2 regions of the Agrobacterium sp. NPDC090283 genome follow, and region 2 is predicted to be linked to the other one. Evidence: predicted binding sites of a transcription regulator. Region 2 holds the regulator's gene; the other holds the start of a gene.
The links. The regulator HrcA, encoded in region 2, represses chaperone genes, less so after heat shock. The targets are predictions, from matches to a motif close to GTTAGCACTCNCNNNNNGNGAGTGCTAAC.

Region 1: groES (co-chaperone GroES) is a predicted target of HrcA. The motif match lies at 10,610-10,638, and genes of this name have one in related genera.

What each region holds. Positions count from the first base shown of each region.
Region 1 is NZ_JBIVYG010000024.1:14,276-30,407, forward strand. It holds gene ACIQUH_RS25000 (patatin-like phospholipase family protein) at 41-967, opposite strand; gene rsmD (16S rRNA (guanine(966)-N(2))-methyltransferase RsmD) at 1,155-1,712, opposite strand; gene ACIQUH_RS25010 (pseudouridine synthase) at 1,693-3,651, opposite strand; gene ACIQUH_RS25015 (nucleoside deaminase) at 3,723-4,181, shown strand; gene ACIQUH_RS25020 (hypothetical protein) at 4,230-4,874, opposite strand; gene ileS (isoleucine--tRNA ligase) at 5,076-8,030, opposite strand; gene ACIQUH_RS25030 (bifunctional riboflavin kinase/FAD synthetase) at 8,311-9,291, opposite strand; gene ACIQUH_RS25035 (TIGR01459 family HAD-type hydrolase) at 9,339-10,187, opposite strand; gene groES (co-chaperone GroES) at 10,694-10,990, shown strand; gene groL (chaperonin GroEL) at 11,065-12,699, shown strand; gene ACIQUH_RS25050 (hypothetical protein) at 13,370-13,804, shown strand; gene ACIQUH_RS25055 (DoxX family protein) at 13,960-14,406, shown strand; gene hisG (ATP phosphoribosyltransferase) at 14,471-15,163, opposite strand; gene ACIQUH_RS25065 (ATP phosphoribosyltransferase regulatory subunit) at 15,160-16,132, opposite strand, start outside.
Region 2 is NZ_JBIVYG010000017.1:86,785-102,916, forward strand. It holds gene rpoN (RNA polymerase factor sigma-54) at 1-536, shown strand, start outside; gene hpf (ribosome hibernation-promoting factor, HPF/YfiA family) at 771-1,343, shown strand; gene ptsN (PTS IIA-like nitrogen regulatory protein PtsN) at 1,426-1,887, shown strand; gene grpE (nucleotide exchange factor GrpE) at 1,970-2,605, opposite strand; gene hrcA (heat-inducible transcriptional repressor HrcA) at 2,719-3,810, opposite strand; gene rph (ribonuclease PH) at 3,946-4,662, shown strand; gene rdgB (RdgB/HAM1 family non-canonical purine NTP pyrophosphatase) at 4,680-5,324, shown strand; gene hemW (radical SAM family heme chaperone HemW) at 5,330-6,529, shown strand; gene dnaA (chromosomal replication initiator protein DnaA) at 6,600-8,060, opposite strand; gene rpsT (30S ribosomal protein S20) at 8,931-9,197, opposite strand; gene ACIQUH_RS21725 (enoyl-CoA hydratase) at 9,393-10,154, opposite strand; gene mutM (bifunctional DNA-formamidopyrimidine glycosylase/DNA-(apurinic or apyrimidinic site) lyase) at 10,198-11,094, opposite strand; gene ubiE (bifunctional demethylmenaquinone methyltransferase/2-methoxy-6-polyprenyl-1,4-benzoquinol methylase UbiE) at 11,238-12,014, shown strand; gene ubiB (2-polyprenylphenol 6-hydroxylase) at 12,051-13,625, shown strand; gene ACIQUH_RS21745 (sterol desaturase family protein) at 13,790-14,704, shown strand; gene ACIQUH_RS21750 (MmcQ/YjbR family DNA-binding protein) at 14,712-15,086, opposite strand; gene coaBC (bifunctional phosphopantothenoylcysteine decarboxylase/phosphopantothenate--cysteine ligase CoaBC) at 15,083-16,132, opposite strand, start outside.

The DNA.
Region 1 (16,132 bases), on a different contig from region 2:
GTACCCACGCTTTCCCGGCGAATATTCAAGGATGTAACGCTCAGGCCTCGACACCCTGCCCGCGGTGAAACAGCTCCACCTGCATGTCGATCTGCCGTTTCAGATCCTCCTTGATGCCGGCCGACGCGTTCAGCACTTCCTCGGACTTCAGGAAGTCGAGCACACCGAAACGGTGCACTGGCGGGCGCAGGAAGATGTGCGGCGGGCGCAGCCTCAGCTTCAGGGCGATTGCCGCCTGCATCATAAGCTGGCTGGCGCCGAACAGGCTGTCCAGCCGGTTCGGCATGGTGGTGCCGTCACCTTCCGGGCCGCCGACGACATCGACGCCGATGACGATATCGGCATGATCCAGCAGATGCTCATAGGGCACCGGATTAAAAATGCCGCCGTCGATCATGATGCGGCCATCGATACGCACCGGCATGAACAGTGCCGGAATGGCGGCGGATGCCGCCAGCGCCTGAATGATCTCGCCGCTTTCCACCAACACTTCGGTCTGGGCGTAATAATCCGTGGTTATGACTTTGAGCGGAATGGCGAGCTCCGAAAACTCCTTCGGCAGAGCCTGCGGCATCAAGGCGTGCAGGATGAGTTCGAGGTTGAACTGGCCTAAACGAAAACCGTCCACCGCATGGCGCATCGATGCCGGGCCGAGGCTCCAGAGCCGGTTGGCGACCGAACCCTTCCGCCCCATGAGCTCAAGCGTATATTCACGGATTTCGCGGCCGGTCATGCCGGCCGCCATGCCCGCGCCGATGATGGAGCCGATGGAAGAACCGGAAATCACCACGGGCCGGATGCCGAGTTCGTCCAGCGCCTCGATGACGTTGATGTGGCAGATGCCGCGTGCGCCGCCGCCGCCGAGCGCCAGTCCGAAAGTCGGCTCGTGGCCAACAGTGCCGTCACCATCGAGAATTTCTTCCCCGGCGCGGACGATCGTGATGCTTTCGTTTACACCCTGCTCCATGCGAATACCCAAATTCTCTCCACGGCAAAGACTCTGCCTATTCGGCAAACAAGACAAGACCGTGGCGTGACGGGAAGCTGTTCCCGTTAGAGCATTTTCGCTTTTCCTCGAATCGAGAAAACACTCTAACTCTTTGTTCTGTTGCATTTCCGGATGGAAACCGGGCTCCAGTTTTGCTGGAAATGCCTTAGGGCTCGTAGCGGTAGAAATGCATTTTCGTGTCGCCGAAGATGCGGCTTTCGAGCGGTTTGAAGATCGGATCGACCTTCACCATGACATCGCCACGCTCTTCCAGGATGGCGAGCGCGCCGGGGTTCAGCCAGCCGCCGCCATGCGCTGCCGCGAAAGCCTTCTCGCCATGACCATGGCCATAGGGCGGATCGGCGAAGAGAAGATCGAAGGGCTCGATATTGTTGACCCCGCCGAGCTTGGTGGCATCACGACGCAAAATGCGGGCGCGGCCATGCAGACCCAGCGCATCGATATTTTCCCAAAGCAGCCCCCTGCCCTCGACGCCGTTTTCGACGAAGAGCGCCACGCGACAGCCACGCGACAGGGCTTCCAGCCCCACCGCGCCGGTTCCGGCAAAAACGTCCAGCACACGCGTACCGTCAAGACTTTCCGGATAGGCGTGGCTCAGGATGTTGAAGAGGCTTTCCCGCGTCCTGTCGATGGTCGGACGAATGGAATTCGATTTCGGCGCGGCCAGTGTCCGGCCGCGGAACTCACCGCCTACGATCCGCATTACGTGTCATTCCCCTGCCTCCAGAAGGTTTGCCACCCGGGCCTTTGCCGCCCGGCTTGCCGCCGCCGGGGCCACTGCCGCCGGGGCCTTTGCCCTTGCCCGAAAAACCCGAACGCTCGCCGGATTTACCGAAGGACGGTTTGCCCGATGCGGGCCTGCCGCCGGGTTTTGCACCTCTCGGCTTGTCGCCGAAAGGCCGGTCGCCGCGCGGACGGTCACCATCTTCACGCGGACGATCGCGGAACGGCCGATCTCCAGACGGCTTTTCGCCACGAGCGGTGCGATCTCCGAAGGCCCTTTCGCCACGCGGACGGTCGCTGCGCGGGCGATCGCCCTCTTCGCGGGGCCGGTCACGGAACGGGCGGTCGCCGAAAGGTTTTTCACCGCGCGCAGGGCGATCACCGAAGCTCTTTGCGCCGCGTGCAGGGCGCTCGCCACGGGGCCGGTCGCCGTCTTCACGCGGGCGATCCCCGAAAGGCCGATCGCCGAAAGATTTTCCGCCGCGTCCACCGCGATCGCCAAAGCTCTTTTCGCCGCGGCCAGGACGGTCACCGCGTCCGCGGCCACCTTCTTCTTCACGGGGGGAGTCCGAACGAATCCACTCGCCTTCGGCGTCAGCATGCCGCACGACGTTACGACGCGCTTCATCCTGGGCGGACGGCTTCTTGAACAGGCTTTCGGCTTCAGCGCGGGCAGACGACTTGCGTTCCTTGCCGTCGCGGGTGGGCTTTGCACCGGGCGCCATCCAGACATTGGCGGTGCGGCTGGTGCCGGCGGGCTGGCGGGGGCGACGGTCATCGCCCTCTTCGTCATTGCGGCCCTTGCCACCGAATTTTCCTGCAGGCTTGGCACCGAACTTGCCGGCGGGCTTGTCGCCACGCTTGGTGTCGAGGCGTCCGAGCGCTTTTTCGCGGCGGTCTTCCGGCTTGCCGGCAGCCTTTTCAAAACGCGGCCTGCCTTCCGGCGCGTCGCTCTTTGCCCATTCGGACTTGGCGCGCTTGGCCGGCGCTTCTTCCTCATCCTCGACAGATGTGTTGTAGATCGGCGCATCGAAATTGGCGCCGGCCTCTTCGATCAGGCGCGGGCCGAGCTGGTCGCGCAGCATGCGGCCGCGCACTTCCAGCACCTTGCCCTCGGGCAGATCGCCCAGCTGGAAAGGACCATAGGAAATGCGGATCAGGCGGTTAACCTCAAGACCAAGTGCGCCGAGCACGTTCTTGATCTCACGGTTCTTGCCTTCGCGCAGACCTATGCTGATCCAGACATTGTGGCCCTGGGTGCGGTCGAGCGTTGCATCGATCGCGCCGTAAAGCACGCCGTCGACGGCAATGCCTTCCTTCAGCTTGTCGAGTGCGGCCTGATCGACCTCGCCATGGGCGCGCACGCGGTAACGGCGCAGCCAGCCGGTGGTCGGCAGTTCCAGCACGCGGGAAAGGCCGCCATCATTGGTGAGCAGCAGCAGGCCTTCGGTATTGATATCGAGGCGGCCGATGGACAGAACGCGCGGCAATTCACCCGGCAGATTGTCGAAAACCGTCGGACGGCCTTCCGGGTCGGAATTGGTCGTCACCAGACCGGCGGGCTTGTGGTAGAGCCACAGGCGCGTGCGCTCGGCGCCGCGAATCGGCATGCCGTCGACTTCGATCTTGTCGGACAGCGTGGCGTTCACCACCGGCGTATCCAGCTTGACGCCGTTCAGCGACACGCGGCCTTCCATGATCATGCGCTCGACATCGCGGCGCGAGGCCACACCTGCGCGCGCCATGATTTTCGAGATACGTTCCGGTTTACCGCCGCCAACGACCTCTGCCGCGGGGGCAACCTTGGCTTCCACCGGTTTCTTTTCGCGCTCCGCGGCGGGTTTACCCGGGCCTTTCGGCTTCCTGTCGCGGCTAAATGTCTTGCCGCCGTCGCGCTTCGGCTTGTCTTTAAAAGTCATTTGCTGTTTGCCTGTTGTTTGGGCTGTCCTATCAGGTCCAAGCACAAGGGTTAAGAGGAAATTGAAACGCAATGGCCGAAAGGACGCATTTCATGGAACTGGCGCTTGTCGAAGCCCGTGCCGCGGCTGAGCGGCAGGAGGTTCCGATCGGCGCGGTACTGGTTCTGGACGGCCGCGTCATCGCCCGTTCCGGCAACCGCACCCGTGAATTGAACGATGTGACGGCTCACGCCGAAATCGCCGTGATCCGCATGGCCTGCGAAGCGCTGGAGCAGGAACGCCTGCCCGGCGCCGATCTCTACGTGACACTGGAACCCTGCACCATGTGCGCGGCGGCGATTTCATTCGCCCGTATCCGCCGGCTCTATTACGGCGCGGAAGACCCGAAGGGCGGCGCGGTGCATAATGGCGTGCGCTTTTTCAGCCAGCCGACCTGCCACCATGCGCCGGACGTCTATTCCGGGCTGGCGGAAAGCGAAAGCGCTGAAATCCTGCGGCAATTTTTCCGCGAGAAACGTCTCGACGATTGAGCGGCCGACGGGAGGCCCAATTTTTCCCGCAGGCCATCAGCCCTTTGTTTACTGGAAGGGGTTCCACCAGCTCTTGCCGGTGTTTGCCACGGCCGCTTCTTTCTTGCGGCGCTTTTCCTTCTTCTGCTCCGGCTCGCCGAGATCGGTCAGCTGGTCCTGCGGGACGCTGCGATATTCAACCGGCGGGTCGGTGAGGAACTTGCGCTGGGCGTTGACGACGGAACCACCCTGGGCATCGGCCTTCGCCTTGCGGAAGGCTTCCCATTTCTGACTTTCGGTCATCTGGCCGGCCGTGCCGTTGCCGGCAAGCAGCGGCGAGCGGTAATGCGGGTTGTTCTTGTTGGCATCCGCCTCTTCACGCAGGCGTTCGCGGGTTTCTTCCGGCGATTCGACCCATTGCGGATTGTTTTCGCGGCTTGCCATGTTCCGCTGCGGCTCGGCCAGCTGTTCGGCCCGGGTCTGGGCGGGAACGACGAGGCCCGGACGCGGGCTGTATTTCAGGTTGCGCTTTTCCTGGTCATTGCCGGTGATCGAGGTCGCATTGCCGAGATCGTCGACAAGCTGCTCAGCCGCCGTCTTGCCTGTACCATAGGTCGGGCTGGTGCAGGCACCGAGCAGCACGCCTATCGTCGTGACGCCAACAACCGTGCGAAACATGCCCAAACCCTGCGCATTACCCTGCATCGTCTTCATTGAAACCCTTCCAGCCGTCCGTCCCACTTCGCCAGACATCGTCTTTCGGCAGGCGGCAGCCCGCATTGCCGTGCAAATCCGGCCATTTTCAGGCAGGTGTACCGGATGAAGAGGCAAAGCGCAATTCATCCGGTCATTTTCATCGCGCATCGGCCCGAAACCCGGAATCGGGTTTCGACAGGAACGATGCGCAGCTTCGGATCATCCGAGGGCTGCAAGCTCGCGCAGCGCGGCCGCATCGCGGGCGGAAACCTCCGGATAGGCCGGATCGGAGCCGACATCGGTGGTGATGCGCCAGGAACGGGCGCATTTTGCGCCTTCCGCCAGCTTCTGCTCGACCACAACCTTTGCTACCTCCGGCAAACGGAAGCCATCGGCCGGGCCTTCATCACCCACCACTGTTATGGCCGAGGTGATGCAGATTTCCGCGAAATCCTGACCCTTCAGCGCCGCCAGCAGATCGGCATCGGCGATGTGGACGACCGGAGCAGCTTCCAGCGAGGAACCGATGCGCTTTTCACGGCGCTCGACTTCCAGCGCGCCGGTGACGACGGTGCGGACCTTGCGGATTTTTTCCCACTTCGCTTCCAGCGCATCGTTTTTCCATTCCGCCGGGATTTCCAGGAACTGGACGAGATGCACCGATTCCGCATCCGGATAACGCGACAGCCACGCTTCCTCTGTCGTGAAGGGCAGCATCGGCGCCAGCCACGAGACGAGGCAATCGAAGAGTTTGGCGATAACCGACAGGGCCGCCCGGCGCTTCAGCGACGACGGCGCGTCGCAATAAAGCGTGTCCTTGCGGATGTCGAAATAGAAGGCCGAAAGCTCGACATTGGCGAAATCCACCAGCGCGCGGGCGATCTTCTTGAACTCGAAACCGTCATAACCTTCGCGCACGACGCCATCCAGTTCGGAGAGGCGGTGCAGCACCAGCTTTTCCAGCTCCGGCAAATCGTCATAGGCGATCTCCTCGCCCTTGTAATGGGCAAGGGTGCCGAGCATCCAGCGGATGGTGTTGCGCAGCTTGCGATAGGCATCGACATTGGTCTGGATGATGGCCTTGCCGAGGCGCTGGTCATCCCAATAGTCCGTCGTCATGACCCACAGGCGCAGGATATCCGCACCGGCGTCCTTCATGACTTCCTGCGGGGAAACCACGTTGCCCTTGGACTTCGACATCTTCTCGCCCTTCTCATCCATGGTGAAACCATGGGTGACAACGGCGTTATAGGGCGCACGCCCACGCGTCGCGCAGCTTTCCAGCAGCGACGAGTGGAACCAGCCGCGATGCTGGTCGGAGCCTTCGAGATAGACATCCGCCGGCCATTTCATGTCCGGGCGGTCTTCCAGCGTGAAGGTGTGGGTGCAGCCGCTGTCGAACCAGACGTCGAGAATGTCCATGACCTGCTGCCAACGGGCATGGTCGTGGTCGTTGCCGAGGAAACGTTCCTTGGCGCCTTCGGCAAACCATGCATCCGCGCCTTCGGCCTCGAAGGCCTCGAGGATGCGGGCGTTGACGGCCTCATCGACCAGAACCTCGCCCTTCTCATCGGCGAAGACGGCGATCGGCACGCCCCAGCTGCGCTGGCGCGACAGGACCCAGTCGGGCCGGCCTTCGATCATGGCGCGCAGGCGGTTCTGGCCGGAAGCCGGGACGAAGCGCGTCTGATCGATGGCATCAAGCGAACGCGAACGCAGCGTCGTACCGTCGCCCAGTTCCTTGTCCATATAGACGAACCATTGCGGCGTGTTGCGGAAGATGACCGGCTTCTTGGAGCGCCAGCTATGCGGATAGCTGTGCTTCAGGCGGCCACGGGCAAACAGGTTATTGGCAGCGATCAGCGCCTTGATGACACGGTCGTTGGCATCGCCCTTTTTGCCGTTATCGTCCATGACGCGGGCAGCGCCGCCTTCGGCGGATGGGCCGAAACCGGGGGCGTCTTCGGTGTAGAAACCGTCATCGCCAACCGGGAACGGGATGGCCGACGAAACGCCGCGCGCTTCCAGCTCACGCTGATGCGCGGTCCAGACGTCAAAGTCCTCACGGCCATGGCTCGGCGCGGTGTGCACGAAACCCGTACCGGCATCGTCGGTGACGTGATCGCCATTGAGAAGCGGAACCGGGAAGTCATAGCCGAGCGACGCCAAAGGATGGGCGCAGGTGATGGCGGCCAGTTCCTCGGTTTTCACGTCGCGAACGAGCTTGAAGGTCAGCTTCGCCTTGGCTGCGGCCTCATCGGCGAGCTTCTTGGCGAAGATCAACCTTTCGCCGGGCTGCGGACCGAAATCGTTCTGTGCGCTTTCCACTTCGTACAGGCCATACTCAACGCGCGAAGAAAATGCGATGGCGCGGTTGCCAGGGATGGTCCACGGCGTGGTCGTCCAGATGACAATGGACGCACCGTTAAAATCGACTTCTGGCCCCACAGTCGGAACCTTCCCGCCTCTAGGAACAAGGGCGTCATAAAAAGTCGGGATGACCGGGAATTTCACCCAGATCATGTCGCTCTCGACATCGGCATATTCGACTTCGGCTTCCGCCAGCGCCGTACGCTCGACGACCGACCACATGATGGGCTTCGAGCCGCGATAAAGCTGGCCGGTGCGGGCGATCTTCAGCAACTCGCCGGCGATGCGGGCTTCCGCGTGGAAGTTCATCGTCGTATAGGGGTTTTCAAAGTCGCCCTCGATGCCGAGGCGCTTGAACTCCTCCGACTGGATGGCGATCCAGCCGCTCGCGAATTCACGGCATTCCTTGCGGAATTCGTTGACCGGGATGTCGTCCTTGTTCATCCCCTTCTGGCGATATTTTTCCTCGATCTTCCATTCGATCGGCAGGCCGTGGCAGTCCCAGCCCGGCACGTAATTGGCATCGTAACCGCGCATCTGGAACGAGCGGGTGATGACGTCTTTCAGGATCTTGTTCAGCGCGTGGCCGATGTGGATGTTGCCGTTGGCATAGGGCGGGCCGTCATGCAGCACGAATTTCTCGCGGCCGGCGGCGGAGGCGCGCAGGCGCTTGTAAAGGCCCATTTCCTGCCAGCGCTTCACCGTTTCCGGTTCCTTCTGCGGCAGGCCGGCGCGCATCGGAAAATCCGTCTGCGGCAGATAGAGGGTGGAGGAGTAATCCAGTTTTTCTGCGGTGTCGCTCATAATCGTACCGTTGTTGCGCGCCGTGTCGGTCGCGCCGTCTCAATTTCAAAGAGGGCAAATACGGAAAGCGCCATGACCAAAGTCATGACAAGCGCCAAAATCCCGGACCTTCCGGCTCGTCAGAGCGGGCGGAAGGCCGGGCCAATAATTCGGCCAATCTGAGTTTTAAACATCAACCGGTATTGGGACATGGCCGGTTGTTTATGCGGTTTTCCGGCAAAAAGGAAGAGAAAAGCGACGGCACTACCGGCCGGAATAAGGGCTGACCGGCCTTACCCGGTCAGAACGCGATCCTCGCATCCAGTTCGCTGAGCGGACGCACACCCGCGAGCATCGCCCTCGCCTCTTCTTCATCGCGCCTGATCTGGGCGACGAGCGGATCGAGACCGTCGAATTTCAGTTCATCGCGCAGGTGCCCGAAGAAAGAGACCGAACAGACCTCGCCATAGAGATCGCCGGAAAAATCGAAGACGAATGTTTCGAGCAGCGCCGCGCCGTTTTCGGTGACGGTCGGGCGGTAACCGAAGCTTGCCACGCCATCGCGGATCGAACCGTCCGGGCGGCGGAACCGCACGGCGTAGATGCCGGCCTTCAACTCCGTCTCCGGCGCCAGCGCCATGTTGGCGGTGGGATAACCCAGCGTACGACCGAGCTTCTGGCCGCCGATGACCTCGCTTTCCACCGTGAAGCGATAACCGAGCAGGCCTGCGGCGCCCGCCACATCGCCTTCGCACAAAAGCGAGCGGATGCGGCTGGAAGAGACGACGTCCGAGCCCTCGTCGCGGAAGGCATCCACCAGCGTCACGTCAAAACCGTGGCGTTTGCCGGCCTCCATCAGGAATGCCGGGCCGCCTTCGCGGCCCTTGCCGAAATGGAAATCGAAGCCGGTGACGACAGCGCTGGCATGAAGCCAGTCAACCAGAATGGACTGGACGAATTCCTCGGCCGAGCGCTGCGAAAATTCCCGGTCGAAGGGATATTCGATGACGGAGCGGAAACCGATGGCCTCGAGAATGCGCGCCTTCAAAGGCGCGGGCGTGAGGCGAAAGACCGGCGTATCGGGACGGAAGATGGAACGGGGATGCGGCTCGAAGGTCAGCACCAGCGCGGGAACGCCGCGGGCTTCCGCCAGTTCCAGGGCACGGTCCAGAACCGCGCGATGGCCGCGATGCACGCCATCGAAATTGCCGATGGCGATGACGCCGCCGCGAAGAGCTTCCGGCAGCGGCTCCTTTTTTTCATTGCGGTGAAAGACGGTCATGGCAATCGATCCATTCCTGCGCCAGCTATTCCTCAGGCGAGATGTCCTCAGGCAAGGCGGGGCATCCACCAGCCGGGAGCAGCACCCTGACCCTTCAGATAGGCGTTGAGAAGCGCCTCGTCCGTCTGGCCGTTCAGCGTATATTCGGCGGCGTGAATGCCGCCGCTGATATAAAGAAGGTTGAGACCGCTCGCAATCGCGCCCTTCACATCCGTCGGCATGCCGTCGCCGATGGCGAGTACGCGATCCTTGGCGAAAGCGCCGCGTACCTCTTTGGCCGCCGCAAGGCAGGCCTCATAGATCGGCGCATGCGGCTTGCCGGCAATGCGGACTTCGCCGCCGAGCTGTTCGTAATAGGCGGCCATGGCGCCGGCGCAGGGAATGATGCGCTCGCCGCGCTCCACCACCAGATCGGGATTGGCGCAGATCATCGGCACGTTGCGGGCAATGAAGCCCTTGAGCATTTCGGTATAATCCTCGGGCGTTTCCGTCTCGTCGTCAAAAAAGCCGGTGCAGACCACGGATTGCGCTTCCGCCTCGCCGACGCGCTCGACATCGAGGCCGTCAAGCAGCGGCATGTCCCGCTCCGGGCCGAGCAGGAAGACTTTTTTCGGGCCTTCCGCGATCAGGCCGCGGGTGACGTCGCCGGATGTGATGATCCGGTCATAGGCCTCGTCAGGCACGCCGAGAACGCGCAGCTGGGCGATGACGCCGGGAGCGGGGCGCGGCGAATTGGTGATGAGCACCACCGTCCTGCCGGCCTTGCGCGCTTCGTGCAGCGCAATCGACGCATCCGGAAAGGCGCTGACGCCATTGTGCAGCACGCCCCAGACATCCGAAAGAATAACGTCGAACCCATCAGTGATTTCGCCGAGGGTGAGAATGCGATGGGCCATGAGATGCTTTCCGGCTGCGAGAAGAGGGTGAGCGTCACATCGCAAAGCGGGACGCCGATGGCAAGGAAAAAAGCGGTGCAGATGTGCGTTCCGCTCCGCCCGAAAATAACGAGCCGCGAAAGATGTGGCTTCATCGCGCCCCACGTTGTTGACTGACGTCACGGCGCCTTCGACGTCATCCTCGGGCCTGTCCCGAGGATCTGCAACCTATTGATTTTATTCGATGTGGATAGATCCTCGGGACAAGCCCGAGGATGACGGCAGCGACCTTTTCTGATGCTGTCACTTCCCTCACACCTGGTTTGGCCGTATCCGCCCGCCCCTCGGAAATTTCTGTCATGGAACGCTGATAACCATAAGCCATGAAATTTTTCAGACAGGGCGTTCTTGACTCCGGCAGAAGCCCTCCTTATCTCGGTTCCGCTGGCACTCGATGAACGCGAGTGCTAACACCCATCAGGCGAGTTCCAAAAGCTCGCGCAGTCATTTGATCGAGGGATTAGGCAATGACAAGCACCAATTTCCGCCCGCTTCACGATCGCGTCGTCGTTCGTCGCGTTGAGTCCGAAGAAAAGACCAAGGGCGGTATCATCATTCCCGATACCGCCAAGGAAAAGCCGCAGGAAGGCGAAATCGTCGCCGTCGGTTCCGGCGCACGTGACGAGGCCGGCAAGGTCGTCGCTCTCGACGTCAAGGTTGGCGATCGCGTTCTGTTCGGCAAGTGGTCGGGCACCGAAGTCAAGCTCAACGGCGAAGACCTTCTGATCATGAAGGAAGCCGACATCATGGGCATCATCGGCTGATTTCGGCCGACCCATCGTTTCCTTAAATTTCAAGCCGGACCCGGTCCGGCCGTTCGAAACCAGGAGTTTTGAAAATGGCAGCCAAAGAAGTAAAATTCGGCCGCACAGCGCGCGAAAAGATGCTCAAGGGCGTCGACGTTCTTGCTGATGCAGTAAAGGTCACCCTCGGCCCGAAGGGTCGTAACGTCGTTATCGACAAGTCCTTCGGCGCTCCGCGCATCACCAAGGACGGCGTTTCCGTCGCCAAGGAAATCGAACTGGAAGACAAGTTCGAGAACATGGGCGCACAGCTCGTTCGCGAAGTTGCCTCCAAGACCAACGACATCGCCGGTGACGGCACCACCACCGCGACCGTTCTGGCCCAGGCCATCGTTCGCGAAGGTTCCAAGGCAGTTGCTGCCGGCATGAACCCGATGGACCTGAAGCGCGGCATCGATCTGGCCGTTGCTGAAGTTGTCAAGGACCTTCAGGCCAAGGCCAAGAAGATCAACACGTCTGAAGAAGTTGCGCAGGTCGGCACGATCTCCGCAAACGGCGAGCGTCAGATCGGTCTCGACATTGCTGAAGCAATGCAGAAGGTCGGCAACGAAGGCGTCATCACCGTCGAAGAAGCCAAGACCGCTGAAACCGAACTCGAAGTCGTCGAAGGCATGCAGTTCGACCGCGGCTACCTGTCGCCCTACTTCGTGACCAACCCGGAAAAGATGGTTGCGGACCTCGAAGACGCCTACATCCTTCTGCACGAAAAGAAGCTCTCGAACCTCCAGGCCATGCTGCCGGTTCTCGAAGCTGTCGTTCAGACCGGCAAGCCGCTCGTCATCATCGCTGAAGACGTAGAAGGCGAAGCTCTTGCAACGCTCGTCGTCAACAAGCTGCGTGGCGGCCTCAAGATCGCTGCCGTCAAGGCTCCGGGCTTCGGCGACCGCCGCAAGGCCATGCTGGAAGACATCGCCATCCTGACCGGTGGTACCGTCATTTCCGAAGACCTCGGCATCAAGCTCGAAAACGTGACCCTCGACATGCTCGGCAAGTCGAAGAAGGTTTCGATCTCCAAGGAAAACACCACGATCGTTGACGGCGCCGGCCAGAAGTCCGACATCGAAGGCCGCGTTGCCCAGATCAAGGCCCAGATCGAAGAAACCACTTCCGACTACGACCGCGAAAAGCTGCAGGAACGTCTTGCCAAGCTCGCTGGCGGCGTTGCCGTTATCCGCGTTGGCGGTTCGACGGAAGTCGAAGTCAAGGAAAAGAAGGACCGCATCGACGACGCTCTCAACGCGACGCGCGCTGCCGTTCAGGAAGGCATCGTACCGGGCGGCGGCGTTGCCCTGCTGCGTTCGTCCACGAAGATCACCGCAAAGGGTGAAAACGACGATCAGGAAGCCGGTATCAACATCATCCGCCGCGCCCTGCAGGCTCTGGTTCGCCAGATCGCAGACAACGCAGGTGACGAAGCTTCCATCGTTGTCGGCAAGATCCTCGAGAAGAACGAAGACAACTACGGCTACAACGCCCAGACCGGCGAATATGGCGACCTGATCCAGCTCGGCATCGTCGACCCGGTCAAGGTTGTCCGCACGGCTCTGCAGAACGCAGCTTCGGTTGCTTCGCTGCTGATCACCACCGAAGCCATGATCGCCGAGCTTCCGAAGAAGGACGCTCCGATGCCGGCAATGCCGGGCGGCGGCATGGGCGGCATGGACTTCTAATCAGTCCTGTCACTGGAATGAGGAAAGGGCGGTCTTCGGATCGCCCTTTTTCTTTGCCGCCCATGCCTTTCGAGTGGCCCGGTGTCGCAAGCGCGCCAGACGGGCGGCATGGACTTCCAATCAGTCCTGTCACTGGAATGAGGAAAGGGCGGTCTTCGGATCGCCCTTTTTTTGTTGCCGCCTATGCGTGATTGACGAAGGGTACGCATTTTATCGACATTTTGGCGATAGATACCTCAAGAAATCAACAGGTTGCATAATCCTGAAGGCGAAAACCGATCTGTTCAAAATATTGTCCCGTTTTGAGACGTTTATGATTTTATCCGGCTATTTTTCCCGCCCCATGCAATAATGGAACATTCCCTGAGCGAATCACCACCCCGTACGGGGCCGATTTTCACTCGGGCCGGCTTATAAGTGCGCTATTTAGTTGTGATTTCTCCATCGCCTCGCGATTTTGAAGAGGAAATACATAATATTTTTGATTTTCTCACTGGCTGGTTGTTGTAGGTAGGGGAAAATAAACTATAAGTCAGCGCCCATAAGGGTTCCGCGACGGAACGGTGAGCATTGAAGGGGTTTCGATGCTCGTCAAACACGTTCGACTGCGGATGGCGGCAAAGGTTCAACCTGGCAGCGGCGCTTGAAATGGCGGCGCTGGCACGTGTTCATGCGGGGGCGCGATTTGTTCGAAATATCAAGACGCAACGATGCTTTACCTGCGGCAGCGACGGCCACGCCCGATCCCCGGACCCTGTCGCATTTCTTCATTTCGGAGGAATGGAGCAGCGATCTTTCGAGTGGTGTCATCCGGCTCGGCGAACACGCGTCATTCATGCACGGCCTGCCGCCGGGCGAGTGCGGATTGCTGAGCCTTGTCCGCTGTTACGACCGCGCGGACCATGCGCGCGTGCTGGAACTTTTCGAGCAGGTCTCCACCGCCCCCTCACGCTTCTGTTTTTCCACCGGCCTCTCCATCTTGCCGGCAATGCGGCAGCCGGTCATCTGCATGGGTGAATCTGCCGGCTTCGAAGACGGCCAGCAAGGGCAGATAACCGGGCTTTTCCTGTTTCCGCGTTTGGAAGATATTCGCTTCGCCGCCTAGACATCATCAGACAGCACCGATGATCGTTCACAAAGCGAAGACAATTTGTCTTCTATTGTTCATCTTTATGAGGGAATGATTTTCAGTCATTGCTATCTCCAGACTTTGCCTCGCAGCTCAACCGGCGACACGCCGATTATTTACCGGAGATATCCATGTCCAGCAGCCAGAACGTTCTCGTTCTCATCGCCCGCATCCTGCTTTCCTTCATCTTCATCTCGTCTGGCTTCAGCAAGCTTGTCGATCCGGCCGGCACGGCCGGCATGATCGCCGGCGCCGGCCTGCCTGCCGCAACCGCACTTGCCTATATCGCAGGCCTGTTCGAACTCGTTGCCGGTCTTGCCATTCTCGCTGGTTTCCAGACCAAAATCGCCGCCTGGGCGCTTGCCGTCTTCTGCGTCTTCACCGGTCTGGTTTTCCACAGCGGCACCGTTGCCGTTCCCGGCTGGCCTGAGCCGGCTCTCGGCTGGATCAACACGCTGAACGGCATCATGATGGTGAAGAACATCACCCTTGCCGGCGCTTACATCCTGCTTGCCGCCTTCGGCCCCGGCGCCTATTCCGTCGACGCCAGGCGCGGCGCGGCTGTGGCCCACGCATAAGCCAACAAATTGACCAACAAAAAAAGCCGCCGGATCACTCCGGCGGCTTTTTTGTTTTCTATCGTCAGACCGCCGCCCTTATGCGCGACGCGATTTCCTGAACCGCCGCATCGCCTTCGTGTTCCGGCTTGCGGGCGCGGACAAAGCAGGCTTCCGATCGGACGATAATGCCATCGGAGAGGATTTTCAGGTGGTTGGCTTTCAGCGTCGAGCCGGTTGAGGTGATATCGACGATGATATCCGCCTGCCCCGCCGCCGGCGCACCTTCGGTGGCACCAAGGCTCTCAACGATGCGGTAAAGCTGAATGCCGTGCTGGCGCGAAAAGAACTGCTGCGTCAGCCGCCAATATTTGGTGGCGATGGCCAGTCTCCGGCCATGGCGGGCGCGGAATTCCGAGGCCACGTCGCCGAGATCGGCCATGCTGTCCACATCGAGCCAGATTTCCGGCACGGCGACCACAACGTCCGCATGGCCGAAACCGAGACGGGCGCAGAATTCCACCTGCGCATCGGCATTGGTCAGCCCTTCGCGCACAAGGTCCTCACCCGTTACGCCGAAATCCACCGTGCCGGCGCCGATCTCGCGGGCGATCTCGGAAGCCGACAGATAGGCGATCTCGATATCCTCGCGCCCTTCGATACGGCCGCGATAGGAGCGATCATTACCGACGGCCGCGACCTTCAACCCTGCGCGTTCCAGAACGGCGGAAGCATCTTCCTTCATCCGGCCCTTGGAGGGCAATGCAATGGTGATCATGGCTTGTCGCTCCCGCGCACCGCTTCGATGCGATCCAGCCAGAGCGAGAAGCCCACGGCCGGGATTTTTTCCTGTGCGCCGAGCAGGGTCAGCAGCCGGTCGAAACGGCCGCCGCCAGCCAGCACGCTGTCTGCGCCCGCTTCCACAACCTCGAAGACAAGGCCGGTATAATAATCGAGCGGACGGCCGAAGGCGGCGCCGTAGGTGACGGTTTCGAGGTCGACGCCCGCATTGGCAAGGGCTGCGACACGCTTGTCGAAGGCGGAAAGCGCGCCGTCCAGCTTCAGCTTCGCCTTTGCGGCAAAGTCGGCAAGAACCTGTGAAGCCTCTGGCAGCGGCGCCTTCAAGGCCAGGAACTGCTTGAGCAGCGCAAAGCTCTCATCCGGCAGGCGGGTGGCGGCAAGCGCGAGCTTTTCCCTGAGACGACGGGCGATTTCCTGCGGCGAGCGGCTGGCATTGGTGGAATAGCCGGTTTCCTGCATCACCGTATCGAGATAATCGACCAGCACCGCCTCGTCGCCCGTCGCCAGAAGGCCGGCGACCCGCGCGTCGAGGCCGGTCATGGGCTTGGGATGCACCAGGCTTTCCAGCAGCGCGTCGAGCTGCGCCATATCGCCGAAAGCCTGCACCAGCCGCTTCTGCCAGCCGAGCGGCAAGCCAAGCGCTGCGACGACGGCCTCGAACACCTGCTGGTCACCCAGCGTGACCGAAAGCGAGCGGCCGGGCAGCAGGCGCTTCAGGATCGCTGTGGCGTCGATGACGGCACGGGCATCGGCGGCGGCGATATCGGTATCGCCGAGATCCTCGATGCCAGCCTGGTAAAATTCGCTCGCGCCCTCCCGCCGCTGGCGGAAGACTTCACCGAGATAGGAATAACGTTTCGGCGTGCCTGTCGCCGTCTCGATATGGCGCAAACAGACGGGAATGGTGAATTCGGGGCGCAGGCAGAGGCTTGTCCCCGTCTCGCTT
Region 2 (16,132 bases):
CGCGTGCAGGAGAGGATCAGGATTTTCTGTCCGAATGCATGCAGACGGCCCATTGGCTGACCCGCAGCCTCGACCAGCGCGCCCGGACGATCATGAAGGTGGCGAGCGAAATCGTGCGCCAGCAGGATGCCTTCCTCGTCAACGGCGTTGATCAATTGCGCCCGCTGAACCTGAAGACGGTGGCCGACGCCATCAAGATGCATGAATCCACCGTCAGCCGGGTGACGTCGAAGAAATACATGCTGACGCCGCGGGGGCTGTTCGAGCTCAAATATTTCTTCAGCGTGTCGATCAGCGCCGTTGAAGGCGGCGACAGCCATTCGGCGGAAGCGGTGCGCCACCGCATCAAGGCCATGATCGCGCAGGAGGCCGCCGAGGCGGTCCTTTCGGACGACGATATCGTCGACAATCTGAAAAAGGGCGGCATCGATATCGCCCGCCGCACCGTCGCCAAATATCGCGAGGCGATGAACATTCCCTCTTCCGTTCAGAGGCGCCGGGAAAAGAAGGCACTGGCCAAGCTTTCCGCCTTCTGAGCAATGAACCCGATCACGTTTATAGCGGTTTTTTGCCGCACCATTGACTCTTGCCACGCCAAGGGCTAGAAGCCCGCCGCACACGTAAGCAAGGTCATTTGTAACGGATTCACCTCCACCGTCCATGGGCGTAAAATTCGAATGAGGGCTTTTTAAGGTCTTCGAAACGCTTGGATGCGCGCGCGGCTTGACGTAAGCTGGTACTCGCAAATCACTACAAAAAGGAAAATTTCCATGAGTGTGCGTGTATCTGGTAAACATATGGAGATCGGTGAATCTTTCCGTCAGCGGATCGAGGACAATATAGGTCTGGCAGTTACCAAATACTTCGATGGGGGGTATTCAGGCCAGGTAACCGTGGAGAAGTCCGGATCGCGTTTTGCCGCCGATTGCAAGCTGCATCTCGATACGGGCGTTGTATTGCATGCGGCGGGTCAGGCGAATGATCCGCAAGCCAGCTTCGACGCTGCCGCAGAGCGGATCGAGAAGCGCCTGCGTCGTTACAAGCGCAAGCTCAAGGACCACCACAATGGTTCGAATGGCGTGTCGCAGGAAATCGCCTATACGGTGATGGATGCTATTCCCGATGAGGACCACGAGGTCCCCGAGGACTACGCACCCACCATTGTGGCGGAGAGTTCGAAACAGATTAAAACCATGTCAGTCGCCAGCGCCGTGATGGCGCTCGACATGACCGACGAGCCGGTTCTGCTGTTCCGCAGCCCCGGCAAGGAATATCTCAACATCGTCTATCGGCGTCATGACGGCAATATTGGCTGGATCGACGCGGAAACGATCAAGAGCTGAACAGTCTGACAAGACGTGGGAGGCAGGGCGCAAAAGCGCATCTGCCTCCTGCATCGTCTCGATGGCATGAAGGAAAAAGAGAATGGCGTTGGCAGATTTGCTGCAACAAGATGCGATTATTCCCGCCCTCAAGGTGAATTCCAAAAAGCAGTTGCTTCAGGAGCTGGCCGCAAAGGCAGCCAGAATTACCGGAGTCTCGGAACGGGAAGTTTTCGACGTCATCCTCCAGCGTGAGAAACTCGGCTCCACCGGTGTGGGCCATGGCATTGCCATTCCGCATGGCAAGCTCAACAGCATTCATCAGATCACCGGTGTTTTCGCGCGCCTTGAAACGCCGGTCGATTTCGAAGCCCTGGACGACCAGCCGGTCGATCTGGTTTTCCTGCTGCTCGCGCCAGAAGGCGCCGGCGCGGATCACCTGAAGGCGCTGTCGCGCATTGCGCGGGCGCTACGCGACCCCGAGCTGGTGGCCAAGCTGCGCGCCACCGATTCCGACACCGCAATCTACGCTTTCCTCAATCAGGAGCAGGCGACGGCGGCTTGATCGCGGTGTAACTCCCTTCAGTTTAACGGCAATAAAAAACGCGCCCGGAAGGCGCGTTTTTTATGTCGTAGGGATAGATGCGTCACGCATCCTTTTCATTGAGAGACGATGTGCCCGGCTCGGCCGATGCCGCGGTCTCCGCCTTCGGGCCGCCCTTGGCTACACCGACCATGGCGGGACGCAGAACGCGGTCACCAATGGTGAAGCCGGCCTGAACCACCTGCAGCACGGTATTGTTGGGAACCGCCGTGTTCGGAATTTCAAACATGGCCTGATGGAAATTCGGGTCGAATTTCTGGCCCTCGGCGTCGATCTTCCTCACGCCATGGCGTTCCAGTGTCGACAGCATCGAGCGCTCGGTCATCTCGACACCCTCGATCAGGCCGTTGAGACCGGCTTCGCCATTGGTCTTGAGTTCGTCCGGAATGGCTTCCAGCGCGCGGCGAAGATTATCGGAAACGGCGAGCATGTCGCGCGCGAAACCGGCCAGCGAATAGGCCTTGGCGTCCTTGACATCACGTTCCGTGCGACGGCGAAGATTGTCCATCTCGGCCGCAAGGCGCAGGAATTTGTCGCGCAGATCGGCATTTTCGGCTTTCAGCAGTTCGACCGGATCGGGTTCGGCAGCATCGATCGGCTCTTCCCCGGCAAGCGCGGGTTCGACAAACTCTTCGGCGACGTCCGCGTCAGGTCCGGGCTTTTTTGTATCGTCGGTCATGACGTTCTCCAGATTTGAATGTTGTTGGTTGCGCCCGATATCGAGCTTTGACGGGCAAAAATCAAGGCTTGCGGTGAAAAGCTTGCCGCATTCTCTGACCTTGCAGGTGTGTCCTATCTCTGTTTGCGGGAAAGGCGCGCCATGATCTGCGCGGTGTAATCCACCATCGGCACGATACGGGCATAGTTCAGCCTGGTCGGCCCGATGACACCCACGGCACCCACGACACGATTGTCCTCATCGCGATAGGGCGCGACGATGAGAGAGGAACCGGAGAGCGAAAACAGCTTGTTTTCAGAGCCGATGAAAATCCTGACCCCCGATCCGGTTTCGGCGAGATTGAGGATCTCGATCAGATTTTCCTTGCGCTCGAGATCGTCGAACAGCATGCGTACCCGATCGATATCTTCCTCACCGGCCAGGCCCTCGAGCAGGTTGGAGCGGCCGCGCACGATAAGCCGGCCGAGCTTGCCTTCCTCATTGTCGCCGGCCCATACCGCGAGACCACGTTCCACGAGATCCTGCGCCAGCATGCCGAGTTCCGATTGCAGCTCCGCACGTTGCGTCTGAAACTGACCGCGCAGCTCCTGCAGCGTCTGGCCGGAGAGATGGGCGTTGATGAAATTCGCAGCCTCGGTCAATTGCGAGGAGGAAATGCCTGAAGGCAATTCGATGATGCGGTTTTCGACCTGATTGTGGTCGCCAACCAGCACGGCGAGCGCCTTGGTAGGCTCCAGCCTGATGAATTCGACATGTTTGAGGATGACATCATTCTTGGCCGTCAGCACGAGGCCAGCGCCGCGCGACATGCCTGAAAGCATGCGGCTCGCTTCCGTCAACAAGCCTTCCAGCGATTGTTCGTGGCCGGCGACCGGCCCGATCTGCCGGTCGATAGTCGCTCTTTCCTCCGCCGGCAGATCGCCCACCTGCATGAAGGCATCAACGAAGAAGCGCAGCCCCGTCTGCGTGGGCAGGCGCCCGGCGCTGATATGCGGCGAATAGATGAGACCGAGTTCCTCAAGGTCGCTCATGACGTTGCGGACGGAGGCCGGGGAAAGCGACATCGGTAAAAGCCGCGACAGGCTGCGCGATCCGAGCGGCTCGCCCGTATCGAGATAACCCTCAACGATGCGCCGGAAAATTTCCCGAGACCGTTCATCCAGCAATGATGCCTGATCTTTTGATAGCGGTGCGGAAAAACCCATTTCGTCCGTTCTTTGTCGTTCAAACCAGCTCGCATCAATATAATGCGTTGCAACGCCGCGGCAAAATGGAAATTGGCTTTGCAAAAGCCCGGAGCGCACCTTAGAAGGCAGGAACCAACATGGAGAGTGGATCATATGCGGCCTTCAGGCAGAAAAACCGACCAGATGCGCAAGGTTTCCTTCGAGCGCAATTTCTCGAAACATGCCGAAGGCTCCTGTCTCGTGAAATTCGGCGACACGCATGTGCTCGTCACCGCCAGCCTTGAGGAAAAGACGCCGCCATGGCTGCGCAACAGCGGCAAGGGCTGGGTCACCGCCGAATACGGCATGCTGCCGCGCTCCACCCATGAGCGCATGAAGCGCGAAGCCGCCGCCGGCAAGCAGGGTGGCCGCACCCAGGAAATCCAGCGCCTCATCGGCCGCTCGCTGCGCGCCGTTGTCGACCTTCAGGCACTTGGCGAACGCCAGATCAGCATCGACTGCGATGTCATCCAGGCCGATGGCGGCACCCGCACGGCCTCCATCACCGGCGCATGGATTGCGCTCCACGATTGCCTGAAATGGATGGAAACCCGCAACATGATCAAGGTCGAGAAGGTTCTGAAGGACCATATCGCCGCGATCTCCTGCGGTATCTTCGCCAACCAGCCGGTGATCGATCTCGATTATCTGGAAGACTCTTCCGCCGAAACCGACGCGAATTTCGTCATCACCGGCTCCGGCGGCATCGTCGAGGTGCAGGGAACGGCGGAAGGCGCGCCCTTCTCCGAGGAAGAATTCCTGACGCTGCTCGGTCTTGCCAAGGCCGGATGCAGCGAACTGGTTGCCCTTCAGAAACAGGCGATTGCCTGAGCCGACAGGAAAGTACCATGCGCAAGCTCGATACCAGAACGATCGTCGTCGCCAGCCATAACAAGGGCAAGATCGCCGAAATCGCCGATCTGATCGGGCCTTTCGGTTTCTCCGCCAAATCGGCGGCGGAGCTGAACTTCTCGGAGCCGGATGAGACGGGCACCACCTTCGAGGAAAATGCCGCCATCAAGGCGCTCGCCTCCGCGAAGGCATCGGGTCTTCCGGCTTTGTCCGACGATTCCGGTCTGGTCATCGATGCGCTTGACGGTGCGCCTGGCGTCTATACCGCCAATTGGGCGGAGACGGCCGACGGTACGCGCGATTTCGCCATGGCGATGCAGAAGGTCGAGGATGCGCTGGCCGAGCGTGGCGCATCGAAGCCGGAAGATCGTACCGGTCGCTTCGTCAGCGTGCTGTGCCTGGCCTGGCCGGATGGGCATGTCGAATATTTCCGTGGCGAGGTGGAAGGCACGGTGGTATGGCCGCCGCGCGGAACGAGCGGTTTCGGTTATGATCCCGTCTTTAAACCCGAGGGATACGACACCACATTCGGCGAAATGAGCGCGGATGAAAAACACGGCTGGAAACATGGCGACGCCTTCGCACTGTCGCACCGCGCCCGGGCGTTCAAAAAATTCGTAGAAACCTGCCTGGAGGCATGAACCCGATGGTCGGGGAGCACCAACTTTCTGCCCCCGGCGCATCGCTTCTGCCGGATACGGGCGATCCCGGTTTCGGGATCTATCTGCACTGGCCCTTTTGCGCGGCCAAATGCCCCTATTGCGATTTCAACAGCCATGTCCGCCACCGGCCGGTGGATCAGGAACGGTTTACCGCGGCCTTTCTCCGTGAAATGGAACATATGCGGACGCTGAGCGGCCCGCGCGTGGTCACCAGCATCTTCATGGGCGGCGGCACGCCATCGCTGATGGACCCGCAGACGGTTGGCGCGCTGCTGGATGGCATCTCGCGCTTCTGGCATGTGCCTGATGGCATCGAGATCACCATGGAAGCCAATCCTTCCAGCGTCGAGGCCGAACGGTTTCGCGGTTACCGGGCGGCAGGCGTCAATCGTGTCTCGCTCGGCGTGCAGGCTCTGAACGACCGGGACCTGAAATTCCTCGGCCGCCTGCATGATGTTGCCGACGCCCTGAAAGCCATCCGGCTGGCGCGGGAGATTTTTCCGCGCATGTCCTTCGATCTCATCTATGCCCGTCCGAACCAGACGGTGGCCGAATGGGACGCCGAACTGAAGGAGGCTGTCTCTTATGCTGTCGACCATCTGTCGCTCTATCAGCTGACCATCGAAGAGGGCACGCCCTTTTACGGGCTGCACAAGGCCGGCAAGCTCATCGTGCCGGATGGCGAACACTCGGCCGTGCTCTATGAAGCGACGCAGGAAATCACCGAGCGTTACGGCATGCCGGCCTATGAGGTTTCCAACCACGCCCGGCCGGGCGCCGAAAGCCGCCATAACCTCACCTACTGGCGGTATGGCGATTACGCCGGCATCGGCCCCGGTGCGCATGGACGCCTGACACGTGGCGCTTCCAAGCTCGCCACCGCCACCGAGCGGCACCCCGAGACCTGGCTCGAAACCGTTGAGCGGGAAGGCCATGGCATGGTCGATCAGGAATTGCTCGGTGTCGATGAACAGGCTGATGAATTGCTGCTGATGGGCCTTCGCCTGCGCGAGGGCATCGATCTCGCCCGCTGGAGCGATCTTTCCGGCCGTGACCTCGACCCGGAAAAGGAGGAGTTTCTCCTCCAGCACGGTTTCGTGGAAAGGCTCGGCAATTCCCGCCTGCGCTGCACCCCTTCCGGCATGCTTATTCTTGATGCCGTGGTGGCCGATCTCGCCTGCTGAGGCCAGCGCCACCCGGCTTGAACCCGATAAACGAGAATTCAATAAAAAAGCGGCCCGAAGGCCGCTTTTTTCATGCGTTGTTTTCGTTGATCAGGCGTTTCAGCAGCTCAACCTCGTGGCCGAGCTTCGTATCGCCCGAAATCAGTTCCTCGATCTTGCGCACCGCATGCAGAACCGTGGTGTGATCGCGACCACCGAAACGGCGACCGATCTCCGGGAAGGAGCGCGGCGTCAGCATCTTGGCCAGATACATGGCGATCTGGCGCGGCTTGACGATGACGCGGGTGCGGCGGTTGGACACCAGTTCCTGCCGCGACACATTATAGTGCTTGGCAACGATGCGCTGAATATCCTCGATGCGCACACGCTTTGCCTCACCCGTCCCAACAAGATGCGACAGCAGCTCATCCACGCGGTCCACCGAGAGGTTCGGCTCGAAAGAGCGACGGAACATCAGCTGGTTGAAGGCACCTTCGAGTTCGCGACCGCTTGCCGTTACGCTTTTCGCCACATGGGTGAGGATTTCGTCGGAAATCTCGAAGGACGGATCGTCCTGACGTGCAGAGCCGAGGCGGCGGTTGAGCATTTCATAACGCATGTCGTAATCGGGACCTTCGATCTCGATCGCCATGCCGCCCTGAAGACGGGAACGAACACGCGGATCGAGCGATTCCAGCTCCCAGGGCGCACGGTCAGCCGCAACCACGACCTGCTTGGCGCTGTCGAGCAGCATGTTCAGCAGGTGGCAGAATTCGTGCTGGATCATCTTGCCCTGCAGGAACTGCATGTCGTCGATGACGAGCAGGTCGATATTGCGCAGCGTGTCCTTCAGCGTCAGCGCGTCATTGTCGCGGATCGCAGTCGCGAAACGCCACATGAAATATTCAGCCGTCAGATAGACCACGCGCGGATTGCGCGGGCTGTCGATGGCAGCATTGGCGATTGCCTGCAGCAGATGCGTCTTGCCGAGGCCGACACCCGCATGAATGAACAGCGGGTTGAAGCGCACGGCACCGGCACCGGCTTCGGCGATCGTCTTTGCGGCCGCAAGCGCGACGCGGTTGGACGAGCCTTCGACAAAGGTATCGAAGGTGAAACGTGTGTCGAGCGGCGAACCGAAGAGTGGCCCGGAACCGCCCTGACGCAGGGTCGCCTGCGAAGCCGCAGGCTGCGCGGCAGGTGTCGCGGGCTGCGACGGAATGAAGGACTTGTTACGCGAAGCCGCACCGATCTCCTGAACGGGCTGCGCCCGTTCCTCAGCCTGCGCCGGACGAACCGGGCGGCTCGCCGAGCGGACAAGAATCTCCACCTTCAGCACATCCGGATCCTCGCTCTGGACGAGGTTGGTGATCAGGTCCATGTAACGGTTGTTGATCCAGGACTTCAGAAAGGTCGTCGGAACGGTAAAACGGACGACGCTTTTCGAAACGGAATGGAGTTTGAGCCGTGCGAACCAGCTTGCATAGACCTCCGGACCAACCTGTGCCTTGAGCCGCGCGCTAAAACGTTCAAACAGCGCATCGTGCGTCATTGCCGATTTGTCCCCTGCCGCATCTGAGCAAGCTGCATCACATGCCTTTGGTGCGCGGTCCCCATCAGCCACCGCACCCATCGCCAAATTCAATTGCATATTGCCGCCTTTCAAATTGCCAATCATAGCCTGACGATCAAAGATCGACCGCCAGGGATCCCCCTCGTTTATTTCTGCCCCCAGCGTTCCCCTCGAAAGAACGTCAAAGGCGACTACTCGTTTGCGAGTCGGTTATCCCATTTCCCTCCCCCTCATGGAGAGGCCTGCGACACGCTAAAAACGCTCCTTTCGTTACAACCTTAAGGCGCATTCTTGAGGACAAAAAACTCCAGCCCGTTCCGGAGACCGAAACGGCACAAAAAGCTCCATGACCTGAAAAAACGGACCTCGAAAGACCCGCCAGCAAGAAGGTGAATATCGTCGATACGATCATCGAGATAATCTGTGGACTGAGATCCGCACCCCTTGTTGAAATGCATTTAGGCAGGATCGTGGGGAGAGATCAATGGCGTTTTTTCTGCAAAAACTCAGATCGGCCATTGACTCACAAAGGCCGTTTTGCATCACCGATGAGGTGCGAAGCAGAATCGCTTATGAATCAATGAGATTCAATTTTGGCAATTTTTGAGAGCTGATTTTGGCAAAAAAATAAAAATCTTCTTGACTCAAAACTAGCCGCGACTTCCGTAGAGAAAGCCCTCGAGTTTTCCAGAGACCTCCAACAAGTCATTGTTTTTACTGAAATTTTCCTGTCGTCCATCTGACACGCGTTTGTCACGTTACGGCAGCAATGGTTAACGGGCAGTTAGAATCACAAAAAGCCCGGTCAAAAGACCAGGCTTTTTGAATAATTATTTGTGATTAGCCGGATTAGGCGGAAAGAGCCTTAACGCGCTGCGCGAGACGCGACACCTTGCGGGATGCGGTGTTGCCATGCAGAACGCCGCGGGTAGCTGCGCGCTGAATCTCGGGCTGAGCTGCCTTCAGAGCTTCGGTGGCGATTGCGAGATCGCCGGTAGCGATTGCTTCCTCGACCTTGCGGATGAAGCCGCGAACGCGCGAACGGCGAGCCTTGTTGACTGCGGTACGGCGAGCGATCTTGCGGGTCGCCTTTTTCGCCGAAGTTGTATTGGCCATGTATGCCTCTCTTCGAATTCAAACCAAATTCCGCAACCATAGGATCGGGTCGTTCGAAGACCTCACGTAACCCAAGAATGCGGGAGTAATTTCGGACAAGCCGGATGGCTTTCCTTAACCGTGGGCGGGCATATACCGCTAAAGCGCACCCCCGTCAACGCGCAAAACGCTTAAAAGCGCCGATATTCCGAATCCTTAGCGATTCCGGAAAGCGGGTTTGCGCTTTTCAACGAAGGCGGCCATGCCCTCCTTTTGATCCACTGTCGCAAAGAGCGACTGGAAGGCACGTCTTTCATATCTCAGTCCTTCCGCAAGCGGCACCTCAAAGGAGCGATTGACGCTTTCCTTGGCCATCAGAACGGAAGCACGCGACAACGAGGCAATGCGGGTTGCGGCCTCCACCGCCACCTCCATGAGATCTGCAGCCGGCACGATCCGCGACACGAGGCCGGCGCGCTCGGCTTCCGCCGCATCCATCATACGGCCGGTCAGAACGAGGTCCATGGCCTTCGCCTTGCCCACCGCCCGGGTCAGCCGCTGTGAACCGCCCATTCCGGGAATGACACCGAGGGTGATTTCCGGCTGGCCGAACTTCGCCGTATCCGAAGCGATGATGAAGTCACACATCATCGCCAGTTCACAGCCGCCGCCGAGCGCAAAGCCGGAAACGGCAGCTATGACCGGCTTGCGGGTGGCCGCAACCTCGTCCCAGCCGCCGAGAAAGTCGCCGACATAGGCATCGACAAAATCCAGCCCCTGCATTTCCTTGATGTCAGCGCCTGCGGCAAATGCCTTTTCCGAACCGGTGATGATGATGGCGCCAATGGAATCATCGGCGGAGAATGAAGACAGAATGTGCCGCAGCTCTTTCAGAAGCACCGAATTGAGGGCGTTGAGCGCCTTGGGGCGGTTGAGCGTGATGACGCCCACCTCATCGCGTTTCTCGACCAGTATCATTTCATAGTCCACGGCAATCTCCCCTTCCGGCACTCCGGCTCCGTTACTTCTGGCAGGCGGCGCAATAAAAGGTCGAACGACCGGCCTGCACCACCCTCTCAACCGTACCCCCGCAGCCGGGTGTCCGGCAAGGCTGGCCTTCCTGATCGTAGACCGAAAAGGAATGCTGGAAATAACCGAGCGTTCCATCCGTCTGTATATGGTCGCGCAGGGAGGAGCCGCCGGCAGCGATGGCATCGGCAATCACGTCGCGGATTCTCTCCGTCAGATCGCTGAGCTGCGCTTTGGGCTTGCCGCCTTTCGTCACCAGCGTCCCCGCCGCCCGCAAGGGCGAAAGATGGGCGCGCCACAGCGCCTCGCAGACATAGATATTGCCGAGGCCGGCAATGACCTTCTGGTCCAGAAGCGTGGATTTCAGGGGCTGGCTTTTGCCCTCAAACCGGCTTGCCAGATAATCTGCGCTCAGCGCATTACCCGTCGGCTCCGGTCCAAGCTCCGCGAAAGCGGGGTAAAGATCGAGCTTGTTGCGCTCCACCAGATGCATGAAACCGAAGCGGCGCGGATCGTTATAGATGACGCAGACGCGTTCCTCTCCCTTATCCAGATGAAAGACGACATGGTCATGCTTGCCGTCTTTCGAGCGGGCATAATGAAACGCGCCGGGCGCTTCGCCGCCCTCGCCCTTTTCCGCCTCGATGCGGAACGAGCCGGACATGCCGAGATGGGACACGATCGTCAGCCCGCCCTCCAGCTCGATGAGAAGATATTTCGCCCTGCGCCCGAGCGATATGATCGTCTTTCCCTCAATGAGCCCTGCGAAATCCGCAGGAAACGGAAAACGCAGATCGGGGCGGCCGAGATGGAGCTTGCGGACCCTTGCACCTTCCATGGCGGGTGCGAGGCCGCGTCTGACGGTTTCGACTTCTGGCAATTCTGGCATCTGGCTTATCCGGCAGTTTATCGTTAGGACCATGTGGTCTATACAGTGCACGCGAAATGTCGCGCCCAGGCGATGCGGCAACAGATAGCGTTGCCATGGCGTTTCCGCTATGGTCCGCCACGCAATAAATATGGAGACAGACGATGACCGACGCCCGTACGACCGCCCAAGGCGGCATGGAAACGTCCTATGGCTTTCACAAGGTGGACGAAGGCAAGAAGCAGGGGCTGGTCAACGAAGTCTTCCACAAAGTGGCCAAACGCTACGACATCATGAATGACGTGATGTCGGCCGGCCTGCACCGGCTGTGGAAAGACGCCATGGTCTCTTCGCTTTCGCCACGCAAGGACGCGTCCTATAAGGTTCTGGACGTTGCGGGCGGCACCGGCGATATCGCCTTCCGCATCATCGAAGCGTCCAACCGTCTGGCGCATGCCACCGTTCTCGACATTAACGGCTCGATGCTGGCCGTCGGCGAAGAACGTGCGGCAAAAAAGAAGCTCTCCGACAATCTGACCTTCGTGGAGGCCAATGCCGAGGAACTGCCTTTCGAGGCAAACAGTTTCGATGCCTATACGATCGCATTCGGCATTCGCAACGTGCCGCGCATCGATGTTGCGCTGAAGGAGGCGCACCGTGTGTTGAAGCGTGGCGGACGGCTGCTGGTGCTGGAATTTTCCGAGGTCGAAATGCCGCTACTTGACCGCGTTTATGACGCCTGGTCGTTCAATGCCATTCCGCAATTCGGCAAGATGATCACGGGTGACGCCGAGCCCTATCAATATCTGGTCGAATCGATCCGCAAATTCCCCAATCAGGAAGACTTCGCGACGATGATCCGCTCGGCCGGCTTCTCCCGCGTGACCTATACCAATTACACCGGCGGCATCGCCGCCCTGCATTCCGGCTGGAAGCTCTAAGACCATGGCCGGCAGACGCAGGAGACAAGCATAAGCATGAGTACTTTGGGCGCATATTTCCGCCTCGCAAGGGTTGGCTGGGTTCTCGTGCGCGAAGGCGTCGTGCTGGCCCTGCCGTCCGATGACCTGCCTGCTCCCGCCCAATTATTGAAAGCGGCGCTGAAGCCCTTCGCCCGCAGCAAGGCGAAACGGGCGCAGCGCAGCGACCGGCTGGCCGTGGCTGTCGAGCGGCTTGGGCCTTCTTATGTGAAAATGGGCCAGTTTCTTGCCACCCGTCCGGATGTGGTGGGTGCCGACTTCGCCGACGATCTCGCGAGCCTTCAGGACCGCATGGCCTTTTTCCCGGCGGCCGCGGCGAAGGCCAATATCGAGGGCTCGCTCGGACGGTCGGTGTCCGATCTCTACAGGGAATTCGGCGATCCGATCGCCGCCGCCTCCATCGCCCAGGTGCATCCGGCCATGGTGGATACGCCGAAGGGACCGCGCAAGGTGGCCGTCAAGGTCATTCGCCCCGGCGTGCGCCAGCGTTTCCAGAACGATCTTGAGGCGATGTATCTGATCGCCGACCTGCAGCAGCGTTTCGTCCGCTCCGCGCGCCGGCTGCGCCCCGTCGAGGTGACACGCACGCTGGAGCAGACGACCAAGATCGAGATGGATCTGCGGCTCGAGGCCGCCGCGCTTTCCGAACTCGCGGAGAACACCAAGGACGATCCCGGATTCCGAGTTCCGGAGGTGGATTGGGAACGCACCGGCCGCGATGTCGTCACCATGGAGTGGATCGACGGCGTCAAGATGTCGGATATCGAGGGGCTGAAGGCGGCGGGCCACGACCTGAACAAGCTGGCCGACACGCTGATCCAGTCCTTCCTGCGGCACACGCTGCGCGACGGTTTTTTCCATGCCGACATGCATCCCGGCAATCTCTTCGTTGACGCTCAGGGCGAGATCGTCGCCGTGGATATGGGCATTGCCGGACGTCTCGGCAAAAAGGAGCGCCGCTTCCTTGCCGAAATTCTCTACGGCTTCATTACCCGCGATTACATGCGCGTGGCGGAAGTGCATTTCGAGGCCGGTTACGTGCCGAGCCACCACGACAAAGCCAGCTTCGCCCAGGCGATCCGCGCCATTGGCGAACCGATCCACGGCCAGCCGGCCGAGACGATCTCCATGGGCAAGCTTCTGACCCTGCTGTTTGAAGTGACCGAGCTTTTCGACATGGAAACGCGCCCGGAACTTGTCATGCTGCAAAAAACGATGGTGGTGGTGGAAGGCGTGTCGCGCATGCTCAACCCGCGCTTCAACATGTGGAAGGCGGCCGACCCGGTTGTCGGCGGCTGGATCCGTGACAATCTCGGTCCCAAACGCATCGCCACGGATCTGAAGGACGGGTTGAAGGCGGCCCTCAAGCTTGCCGAAGCCGCACCGGAGATTGCCGCCAAGACGGAGAAGCTGCATTCCGAGTTGATGTATATGAGCGAAAACGGCCTGCGTTTCGACGCGCAGACGGCGGAAGCCATCGGCAAGGCGGAAGCGCGCCATACCAAATGGGGACGGATCGCTCTCTGGGTTATTGCGCTGACGCTTCTCTATATCGCAATCAGGGTCAGCTGAGCATCTCGGCGCCGCCCTGTGCCATGTTGGTGTAACGTATTGAAGCGATAAGGGCCTGATCTTTAATCAAGACAGGTCATCGATGCGGGTAAGGGCTGCTTTGATGCCTGCGCGGAATTGCGCCGGCGGTAGAGACGAATGATGCCGGACGGGATTTGATTTTGATGGCAAAAGCGCAAGTACTGAAGGAAGTCCTTTCCTATTCTTCCTGGCCACTGGTGTTCGTTGGCGGCCTCGTGGGGTCCTATTTCGCGTTCACCAGCAGCCATCCGATCGCGGCCTTTCTGGCCGTTTATGCGGGTGCGGTTCTGAGCCTGTTTCTTCTTGAGCGCTATATTCCCTATGAAGTCGAATGGCTTGAGGGTGACGGCGAGACTATCAACAGCATCGGCCACACGCTTTTGACGAAGGGGCTCGTGCAACTCGCTGCCGCTGCGGCGGCAATCTTCCCGATGGTGGCCGCCAATGTTCTGCAGCCGCTGGCGGCGATGCGCTTCGACCTGTGGCCGTCTCATCTGCTTGTCATCGTCCAGGTCGCGCTTGCGGTGACGATTGCCGAATTCGGTCTCTACTGGGCCCACCGCATCGCGCATGAGACCGTGTTTTTCTGGCGCTTCCACGCCCTGCATCACAGCGTCGTGCGGCTTTGGGTCGTCAATACGGGTCGGTTCCATGTGGCTGACTCGCTGTTCAAGATCGCGCTCAGCCAGATTCCGCTCTATTTCATGGGTGCGCCGCTACAGGTTTTCTGGTGGCTGGGCGCCGTGACCGCCTTCATCGGCATTTTGACCCATTGCAATGTCGATATGAAAACGGGGCCGCTCGATTACGTGTTCAGCACCCCACGCCTGCACCGCTGGCACCATTCGAAACAGCTTCCGGAAGGCAACACCAATTACGGCGAAAATCTCGTCATCTTCGATCTGATCTTCGGCTCCTATCATAACCCCGATCGGCCCTCTTCCACCGATATTGGCATCAAGGGTGAGATCGCAAAAGGATTTCTGCCGCAACTCCTGCAGCCCTTCACCAAGGAAGGCGTGCGCCAGATCATCGGCAAGGACAAGAAGATCAACTGACGGAGAATTACAGGCGAGGTCCGGTATCGATCACGATGCCCAGCTCGCCTCGCAGTTTTTTGGTCAGACCGGCAGCGACGAGTTCGTAGGAACGGCGCACATAATGCTCCAGCTCTTCCTGTTCGAGCGGGGAATGATCGGCAATCGAGACCCATTTGCGTTTGGCGAAATAGGGCGCCTGCCCTATGCCTTCCAGCGAGGTGAGTATTTCGAAGCTTTCTTCCGAGCATTTCACCACCAGCCGCCAGTCTTCCCGCTCACCTAGCACGGCAAAAACCTTGTCGCCCACCTTGGCGACATGGGAATCCCATTGATCGACGAAACGCACGCCCGGCCATTGACCGAGCACCCTGTCGAATGTCTTGCGATCGAACAGCGTCATGCGAGTTTCTCCGCGATCAGGGCCGCCAGACGTTTTGCAACCTCGGCCTTGTCGAGATCCGGCCAGACGTCGATGCCATCTGCGGAAATGATCTTCACGCTGTTGCGGTCCCCGCCCATGATGCCGGTTTCCGCCGATACGTCATTGGCGACGATGTAATCCGCCCCCTTGCGCTCCAGCTTCGCACGGCCGTTTTTCTCGACATCCTGCGTTTCGGCGGCGAAACCCACCACCAGCGTCGGGCGCTTTTCATGGTGGCCGACGGTTTTGAGAATATCGGGATTTTCCGTGAGTTGCAGCGCCGGCGGCGCATCCCCCGGCTGCTTCTTGATCTTCTGTTCCGATGAGCCCGTCACCCGCCAGTCGGCCACCGCAGCGACCATGACGGCGATATCCGCCGGCAGTCTCGAGATCACCGCATCGCGCATCTCCTCGGCGCGCTCGACATGAACCGTTTCAACACCCGCCGGATCGGCAATGGTGACGGGCCCCGAGACCAGCGTGACCTTTGCGCCCAACGCTGCGAGAGCCGCCGCAATGGCATGGCCCTGCTTGCCGGAGGAGCGGTTGGCGATATAGCGCACGGGATCGATCGGCTCGTGCGTGGGACCGGAGGTAACGATTGCCGTTCTGCCCCGCAACGGCTTCGGGCCGCTTTCCAGCAGTGCCTCGACGGCTTCAACGATCTGCAAAGGCTCCGCCATGCGACCGAGACCGGTCTCGCCTTTTTCCGCCATCTCACCCGCCATCGGGCCGACAAAAACCACACCGTCTTCTTTCAGCCTGTCGACATTGCGCAGCGTCGGTTTTGCCGACCACATCTTGGGGTTCATCGCCGGTGCGACGAGCACCTTGCGGTCGGTCGCAAGAAGGACCGTTGAGGCGAGATCATCGGCGAGGCCATGCGCCATCTTCGCCATCAGATCGGCGGTGGCGGGTGCCACCAGCACGAGATCGCAGTCGCGCGCCAGCCTGATATGGCCAACATCCTGCTCATCCTGGCGGGAAAAGAGTTCGGTGAAAACATGGGTTGCGGACAGAGCCCC